2 regions of the Streptomyces polyrhachis genome follow, and region 2 is predicted to be linked to the other one. Evidence: predicted binding sites of a transcription regulator. Region 2 holds the regulator's gene; the other holds the start of a gene.
What was found. The regulator HrcA, encoded in region 2, represses chaperone genes, less so after heat shock. The targets are predictions, from matches to a motif close to TTNGCACTCNGNNNNNCNGAGTGCNAA.
Positions count from the first base shown of each region.

Region 1: groL (chaperonin GroEL) is a predicted target of HrcA. The motif match lies at 1,874-1,900, and genes of this name have one in related genera.

Region 1 is NZ_JBHSZO010000014.1:81,656-86,069, reverse strand. Features, by position in the region: gene groL (chaperonin GroEL) at 51-1,673, opposite strand; gene ACFQLX_RS11225 (cold-shock protein) at 2,047-2,253, opposite strand; gene ACFQLX_RS11220 (MoaD/ThiS family protein) at 2,741-3,019, opposite strand; gene thrC (threonine synthase) at 3,080-4,414, opposite strand, start outside.
Region 2 is NZ_JBHSZO010000035.1:5,090-9,503, forward strand. Features, by position in the region: gene ACFQLX_RS20250 (16S rRNA (uracil(1498)-N(3))-methyltransferase) at 1-472, opposite strand, end outside; gene dnaJ (molecular chaperone DnaJ) at 621-1,748, opposite strand; gene hrcA (heat-inducible transcriptional repressor HrcA) at 1,749-2,774, opposite strand; gene ACFQLX_RS20265 (MBL fold metallo-hydrolase) at 2,929-3,630, shown strand; gene ACFQLX_RS20270 (DUF3097 domain-containing protein) at 3,640-4,414, shown strand, end outside.

The DNA of each region.
Region 1 (4,414 bases), on a different contig from region 2:
CCCCGACCGGGGAGGTACCGCCCTCGTGAAGGACAGTCGAGTCGTCAGACTCAGAAGTCCATGTCACCGCCCGGCATGCCGCCGCCGGCCGGAGCGGCGTTCTTCTCCGGCTTGTCGGCGATGACGGCCTCGGTGGTGAGGAACAGCGCGGCGATCGACGCGGCGTTCTGCAGCGCGGAACGCGTCACCTTCGCCGGGTCGATGATGCCGTTGGCGATCATGTCGACGTAGTCGCCGGTGGCGGCGTTCAGGCCCTCACCGATGGGAAGGCTGCGCACCTTCTCCACCACGACGCCGCCCTCAAGGCCGGCGTTCACGGCGATCTGCTTCAGCGGCGCCTCAAGCGACTTGCGCACGATCTCGGCACCGGTGGCCTCGTCACCTTCGAGGTCGAGCTTGTCGAAGGCGTCGCCCGCCTGCAGCAGGGCCACGCCGCCGCCGGCGACGATGCCCTCCTCGACGGCCGCCTTGGCGTTGCGCACGGCGTCCTCGATGCGGTGCTTGCGCTCCTTGAGCTCCACCTCGGTGGCCGCGCCGGCCTTGATCACCGCGACACCGCCGGCCAGCTTGGCCAGGCGCTCCTGCAGCTTCTCGCGGTCGTAGTCCGAGTCGGAGGACTCGATCTCGGCACGGATCTGGTTGACCCGGCCCTGCACGGCCTCGGAGTCGCCGGCGCCGTCGACGATCGTGGTCTCGTCCTTGGTGACGACGATCTTGCGGGCGCGGCCCAGCAGGTCCAGGCCCGCGTTCTCCAGCTTGAGGCCGACCTCCTCGGAGATGACCTGGCCGCCGGTGAGGATGGCGATGTCGTTCAGCATGGCCTTGCGGCGGTCGCCGAAGCCCGGGGCCTTGACGGCGCAGGACTTGAAGGTGCCGCGGATCTTGTTGACGACGAGCGTGGAGAGCGCCTCGCCCTCGACGTCCTCGGCGATGATCAGCAGCGGCTTGCCCGTCTGCATGACCTTCTCCAGCAGCGGGAGGATGTCCTTCACGCTGGAGATCTTGGAGTTGGTGAGCAGGATGTAGGCGTCCTCCAGGACGGCCTCCATGCGCTCCAGGTCCGTGACGAAGTACGCCGAGATGTAGCCCTTGTCGAAGCGCATACCCTCGGTGAGCTCCAGCTCCAGACCGAAGGTCTGGGACTCCTCGACGGTGATGACGCCTTCCTTGCCGACCTTGTCCATCGCCTCGGCGATCAGGTCGCCGATCTGCGTGTCGGCGGCGGAGATGGAGGCGGTGGAGGCGATCTGCTCCTTGGTCTCCACGTCCTTGGCCTGCGCCAGCAGGGCGGCGGAGACGGCCTCGACGGCCTTCTCGATGCCGCGCTTGAGGGCCATCGGGTTGGCGCCGGCGGCGACGTTGCGCAGGCCCTCGCGGACCAGCGCCTGCGCCAGGACGGTCGCGGTCGTCGTGCCGTCACCGGCGACGTCGTCCGTCTTCTTCGCGACCTCCTTGACCAGCTCGGCCCCGATCTTCTCGTACGGGTCCTCGAGCTCGATCTCCTTGGCGATGGAGACGCCGTCGTTGGTGATCGTGGGGGCGCCCCACTTCTTCTCCAGGACGACGTTGCGGCCCTTGGGGCCGAGGGTGACCCGGACGGCGTCGGCGAGCTGGTTCATGCCGCGCTCGAGGCCGCGCCGTGCCTCTTCGTCGAACGCGATGGTCTTGGCCATGTGAAGTGGTCCTCCCAGGATGAGTGGGCATCCCCCGCCCGAACGGGTCGGGACGTGGGGACGGATTGCTCCGGACCGCGCTGGCGCCCGCGACGGACGGCCCGCGCCGGGGGCGGATCCCTGCTCCGCCCCTCGCGGACCTCACCGAACTCCGGTCCTGTCTGTTGTCACTCTCACGGGGAGAGTGCTAACGCCAATGATTAGCACTCGGGGTGGTCGAGTGCAAGCGGATCCGGGACGCACGCAGGGCCCGCACCGGCCCCGCGCAGGCCACAGGCCCGCATCCCTCCCCGGATGCGGGCCTGTGACCGTGCGCTGTCGTGCGGTTGTACGTAGCCGTGTGGTCGTGCCGTGGCCGAACGCGCTGCGAAGCTCAGCCCGCTGCGAGGCGGACCATGTCCGCCTGCGGCCCCTTCTGGCCCTGCGAGATCTCGAACTCGACCCGCTGGCCTTCCTCGAGGGTGCGGTAGCCGTCCATCTGAATCGCGCTGTAGTGGACGAAGACATCCGCACCACCGTCGACCGCGATGAAGCCGTAGCCCTTCTCCGCGTTGAACCACTTGACGGTGCCCTGAGCCATTCCTTACTCCCCTATTGCCGGCCCTTACACAGGTCCGCACTCCGCGGCCCCGGGTCAGACCTCACCCCCCGACCGCCTCCCAACACCTGGGAGGGGTACGCCGGAACGCGTCGACCGCCGCTGAATGTATCCGCACAGATGCCCAGTGCAACAGGCCATTCGGACGAGAAATCTGGACACGCCGGATCGCCCTTTGTCGCCTCAAGTACCGTATTGGCCGGGCAAATCGGGCCGGGCATAGCCCGCCAACACGACAATTCACGCACCTGTTCACGGCACAACTTGTCGCGTTCTCATATGCGTCGGGCATGGTCCATCCGGCGGACGTCCAACAGAGAGGCCGGGAACGCCCCAACCCTACCGCCACCGGGCCCGTGCCCCGTGCCATCCGGTGCTTCCCCGGCCCCGTCCGGCCGGCCGCGGACAGCACGACGCGCCCCGCCGGTACGGGAGTCCGGCAGGGCGCGTCGTACGAGGGGAGGACGGGTCAGCAGCCGCCCGCGACGGCCGGGATGATCGAGATGCCGGCCCCGTCGGGCGTCGCGGTCTGCAGGCCCTCGGCGAAGCGGACGTCGTCGTCGTTGACGTAGACGTTGACGAACCGGCGCAGTTTGCCCTGGTCGTCCAGCACCCGCGCGCCGATGCCGGTGTGCCGGCGCTCCAGGTCGGCCAGCACCTCGGCGAGGGTGGCGCCCTCGGCGGCGACCTCGGAGGCGCCGCCGGTGTAGGTGCGCAGGATGGTGGGGATACGGACGTTCACACTCATGGGGCGGTGCCTCCGAAAGGATCAGAAGTACGGGGAGGAGGAAGGGGGTGGGGGTGCGGCTCAGACGAGGCCGGCGGCGCGGAAGGCGTCCAGGCTGGGCTTGATGGTCGCGGCCAGGCCGGTGGTCGGCGCCACCGCGTCGAGCGTCTTCAGCCCGTCGCCGGTGTTGATCGCCACCGTCGTCTCATCCGGGGAGATCCGCCCGTCGGCGACCAGCCGGGCCAGTACGCCGAAGGTGACCCCGCCGGCGGTCTCGGCGAACACGCCCTCGGTGCGGGCGAGTTGCTTGATCGCCTCGACCACCGCCGCGTCGTCCACGTCCTCCACCGCGCCGCCGGTGCGCCGCGCGATGTCCAGCACGTAGGGCCCGTCGGCCGGGTTGCCGATGGCCAGGGACTTGGCGATGGTGTCGGGCCGCACCGGGCGTACCACCTCGTGGCCGTCCTTGTAGGCCCGCGAGACCGGCGAGCAGCCCTGCGCCTGGGCGCCGAAGATGCGGTAGGGCCTGTCCTCGACCAGGCCGAGCGCGATCAGCTCCCTGAGCCCCTTGTCGATCTTCGTCAGCTGGGAGCCGGAGGCGACGGGGATGACGAGGTTGTCGGGCAGCCGCCAGCCGAGCTGCTCGCAGATCTCGTAGGCGAGGGTCTTGGAGCCCTCGGCGTAGTACGGGCGCAGGTTGACGTTGGTGAAGCCCCAGCCCTCGCCGACCGGGTCGCCGATCAGCTCCGAGCAGAAGCGGTTGACGTCGTCGTAGGTGCCCTCGATGCCCACGACCGAGCCCCCGTAGACGGCGGCCATCAGGATCTTGCCCTGCTCCAGGTCGTGCGGGATGAACACGCAGGAGCGCAGCCCCGCGCGGGCGGCGGCGGCGCCCACCGCGCCGGCCAGGTTGCCGGTGGAGGAGCAGGAGAGCGTGGTGAAGCCGAAGGCGCGGGCGGCCTCGACGGCGATGGCGACGACGCGGTCCTTGAAGGAGTGCGTCGGGTTGCCGGAGTCGTCCTTGACGAACAACCTCCCCGGCCGGACGCCGAGTTCGGCGCCGAGGCGGTCGGCGCGGATCAGGCGGGTGAAGCCGGGGTCGAGGTTGGGCTTGTCCGCCACGTCGGCGGGGACGGGCAGCAGCGGGGCGTAGCGCCAGATGCTGCGCGGGCCGGCCTCGATGCGGGCGCGCAGCGCCTCGGGGTCGCCGGCCGGCAGCTCGTAGGCCACCTCCAGCGGGCCGAAGCACTCCTCGCAGGCGAAGACGGGGCCGAGCGCGACGCGGTGGCCGCACTCGCGGCAGGAGAGGGCGGCGGCGGAGCCGAGGTCGACGCCGGAGGCGGCGGACGTATCGGCGGACGTATCGGAGGAGGGGCTGGAAGCGGGGGCGCCTGCGGGGGCACCTACGGAGGCAAC
Region 2 (4,414 bases):
TCGTACGGGCCTCCGCGACCTCGGGGAAGCGCAGCCGGCGGGACTGCTTGCCCGCCTCGCGGGCCGTCGCGCGCCACTTGTGCAGCGCCTTGGCGCCCCGCTCGCCCTTCCACTGCGTGACGCAGCGCGCCGCCTGCCAGGGGACGACCCCGTCGACGCCGGTCTCCGTCATCGTCTCCACCGCCAGCTCGCCCCGGTCGCCCTTGGGGAGGGCCTGGACGACCGTGATACGCGGGGCCGGCTCCGGCTCGGCGAGAACCTCCGCGACCCGTACGACGAGGCGGTCGCGGCCCTCGAGAGCGTCGACCCGCGCGCGCACGCCGAGGCCGGCGCCGTCGGTGAGCACGACCTCCTCGCCCACCCGCAGGCGCTTGACGGAGACCGCGTGGCGGCCCTCGGGGCCGTCCAGCACCAGCGTGGCGCCGGGCGCCGCCGCGGCGAGGTCGGGGGACACGAAGACGGGCGCCGTCACGGCGTCACCTCCAGGGCGGGCCGCAGGGGCGCCCGCGGCTCGTCACCGGTATCGGGGGACATCCGCACCAGTATCCGCCGGGCCCCTCCCCCGCGCGGGGCGGGAGGAGGGGCCCGGCGGCACCCCCGGTCCGGACGGAGAAGCGGCCCTACCGGCCGTTGAACGCGTCCTTCAGCCGGGAGAACAGCCCCTGCTGGCCCGGCTGGAACTGCCCCAGCGGCCGCTCCTCGTCGCGCAGGGCGGCGAGCTGGCGCATCAGCCGCTCCTGCTCGGCATCGAGCTTCGTCGGCGTGGTGACCTCCACGTGCACGATGAGGTCACCGCGACCGCCGCCGCGCAGATGCGTGACACCGCGCTGGTGCAGCGGGATCGACTGGCCGGACTGGGTGCCGGGCCGGATGTCGACCTCCTCCAGTCCGTCCAGCGTCTCCAGCGAGACCTTGGTGCCCAGCGCCGCCGCCGTCATCGGGATCGTCACCGTGCAGTGCAGGTCGTCGCCGCGCCGCTGGAAGGTGGAGTGCGGCAGCTCGTGGATCTCCACGTAGAGATCGCCCGCCGGGCCGCCGCCGGGGCCGACCTCGCCCTCGCCGGCGAGCTGGATACGGGTGCCGTTGTCCACACCCGCCGGGATCTTCACCGTGAGGTTGCGGCGCGAGCGCACCCGGCCGTCGCCGGCGCACTCGGGGCAGGGGGTGGGCACGACCGTGCCGAAGCCCTGGCACTGCGGGCAGGGGCGGGAGGTCATGACCTGCCCCAGGAAGGACCGCGTGACCTGCGAGACCTCACCGCGCCCGCGGCACATGTCGCAGGTCTGCGCCGTGGTGCCGGGGGCCGCGCCCTCGCCGCTGCAGGTGGTGCAGACGATCGCCGTGTCGACCTGGAGGTCCTTGGTCGCGCCGAAGGCGGCCTCGTCCAGCTCGATGTCCAGGCGGATCATGGCGTCCTGGCCCCGGCGGGTCCGCGAGCGCGGGCCGCGCTGCGAGGCCGTACCGAAGAAGGCGTCCATGATGTCGGAGAAGTTGCCGAAGCCCTGGCCGCCGCCGAAGCCGCCGCCGCTCATCGACAGCGGGTCCCCGCCCAGGTCGTAGACCTGCTTCTTCTCCGGATCGGAGAGGACCTCGTAGGCGGCGTTGATCTCCTTGAACCGCTCCTGGGTCTTCGGATCCGGATTCACGTCCGGGTGCAGCTCGCGCGCGAGCCGCCGGAACGCCTTCTTGATCTCCTCCTGGGAGGCGTCGCGCCGCACCCCGAGGATCCCGTAGTAGTCCGTCGCCACTTACGACTCCGCCAGGATCTGTCCGACGTAACGTGCCACAGCGCGTACTGCTCCCATCGTTCCCGGGTAATCCATGCGGGTCGGTCCGACCACGCCGAGTTTGGCCAGTGCCTCGTTTTCGAGACCCCCGGCACCGTAGCCGACGGAGACGACCGATGCGGAGGTGAGTCCCTGATGTGCGTTCTCGTGCCCGATTCGCACCATCATGGTGGAGTCCTTGGCCTCGCCGAGCAGCCGCAGCAGCACGACCTGCTCCTCCAGCGCCTCCAGCACGGGCCCGATGCTCAGCGGGAAGTCGTGGTCGAAGCGGGTCAGATTGGCCGTACCGCCTATGATCAGCCGCTCCTCGGTCTCCTCGACCAGCGTCTCCATCAGCGTCGACAGCACCGCCGAGACCGTCGGGCGGTCGTCCGCGCCGAAGGAGTCCGGCAGGTCCTGCACCAGCTGCGGTACGTCCGCGAACCGGCGGCCCACGACCCGGCTGTTGAGCCGGGCGCGCAGATCGGCGAGCGAGGTGTCGGGGAAGGGCGGCTGGCAGTCGACCAGGCGCTGCTCCACCCGCCCCGTGTCCGTGATCACCACGAGCATCAGCCGGGCCGGGGAGAGCGCGAGCAGCTCGACGTGGCGCACGGTGGAGCGGGTCAGCGAGGGGTACTGCACGACCGCGACCTGCCGGGTGAGCTGCGCCAGGAGGCGCACCGTGCGGGCCACGACGTCGTCGAGGTCGACGGCGCCGTCGAGGAAGTGGTGGATGGCGCGCCGCTCGGGCGCGGAGAGCGGCTTGACGTCGGCGAGCTGGTCGACGAAGAGGCGGTAGCCCTTGTCGGTGGGGATGCGCCCGGCGCTGGTGTGCGGCTGGGCGATGTACCCCTCGTCCTCCAGCACGGCCATGTCGTTGCGGACGGTGGCCGGGGAGACGCCGAGGCTGTGCCGCTCGGTGAGCGCCTTGGAGCCCACGGGCTCCTCCGTGCCGACGTAGTCCTGGACGATGGCACGCAGCACCTCGAGTCTGCGCTCACTGAGCATGCCGTCCACCTCCGGCCTCGGTCCGTAGTCTCACCCCTGGCACTCTGCATCTGCGAGTGCCAGCTTTTCCCAGGCCAGTGTACGGGGACGCCCCGCGACCGGAGCAAGCCCGAGGCCACGGGCTGTGGACAACGTACGCACGAGGGAGGACCGCATGGCGGCGCGGGACTGGGAAGCACTGGCCCCTGGAGTGCTGCGGCGCAGGCTGCCGGGCTGGGACGCGACGGTGGGCGTGGTGGCCGGCGCCACGAAAGTGCTGCTGATCGACTCCGGCTCCACCCTGCCGGAGGGCGCGCGGATCGCCGCGCAGGTACGGGCACTCCTCGGCCGCCCTGTGACGGATCTCGCCCTCACCCACGCCCACTTCGACCACGTCCTGGGCACGGCGTCCTTCCCCGGCGCCCGCCTGCACGGCCCCGCCGGCATCGGGGCGGCGCTCACCGAGGGCCGCGAGGAGCTGCGGGAGGACGCGATCCGCCAGGGTGTGCCGCACCGGGCGGCGGCAAAGGCCGCGGCGGCCCTGCGGGCCCCCGACCACCTGGTGGCGGACGTGCACACGCTGGACCTGGGCGACCGGGAGGTACGACTGGTGAACCTGGGGGCGGCGCACTCGGCGCAGGACCTGGCGGTGGTGGTGCCGGGGCATCCCGCGCTCGTCTTCTGCGGCGACCTCGTGGAGGAGTCCGGCCCCCCGCAGGCGGGCCCCGACGCACACCCCGCCCACTGGCCGGCCGCCCTGGACCGCCTGCTGGACCTGGGCGGCGAGGACGCGCGGTACGTCCCCGGCCACGGCGCGGTCGTGGACGCGGCGTTCGTACGGCGTCAACGCACCGAGCTGGCCCACCGGTTCGGATAACCTCCTCGAATGCGTTACGGCCACGTCGACCTGACACCCCCGTGGAAGAAGTCCCACCCGGCCCCCGAGGTCCCCGCCGAACCCGGGCTGGTGGCGGAGGAGGTCGCGACGGGCTTCTGCGGCGCGGTGATCCGTACCGAGAAGACCGCCGAGGGCCCCACGGTCACCCTGGAGGACCGCTTCGGCAGGCACCGGGTCTTCCCCCTGGCCCCCCGCGCCTTCATGATCGACGGCCGTACGGTCACCCTGGTCCGCCCCGCGGCGGCCGCACCGCAGCGCCCCACCCGCACCGCCTCCGGCTCGCTGGCCGTACCGAACGCCCGCGCCCGCGTGGCCCGCGCGGGCCGTATCTACGTCGAGGGCCGCCACGACGCGGAGCTGGTGGAGAAGGTCTGGGGCGACGACCTGCGGATCGAGGGCGTGGTGGTGGAGTACCTCTCCGGCATCGACGACCTCCCCGCGATCGTCGCGGACTTCGCCCCCGACCAGGACGCCCGCCTGGGCATCCTGGTCGACCACCTGGTCCCCGGCTCCAAGGAGTCCCGTATCGCGGCCGAGGTGACCAGCGCCCACGCCCTGGTGGTGGGCCACCCGTACATCGACGTCTGGGAGGCGGTGAAACCGGCGTCCGTCGGCATCGCGGCCTGGCCCGCAATCCCCCGGGGCCAGGACTGGAAGACCGGAGTCTGCCGAGCCCTGAACTGGCCGGAGAACACAGGCGCCGCCTGGCAACGCATCCTGGCGACGGTAACCACGTACAAGGACCTGGAACCGGAACTACTGG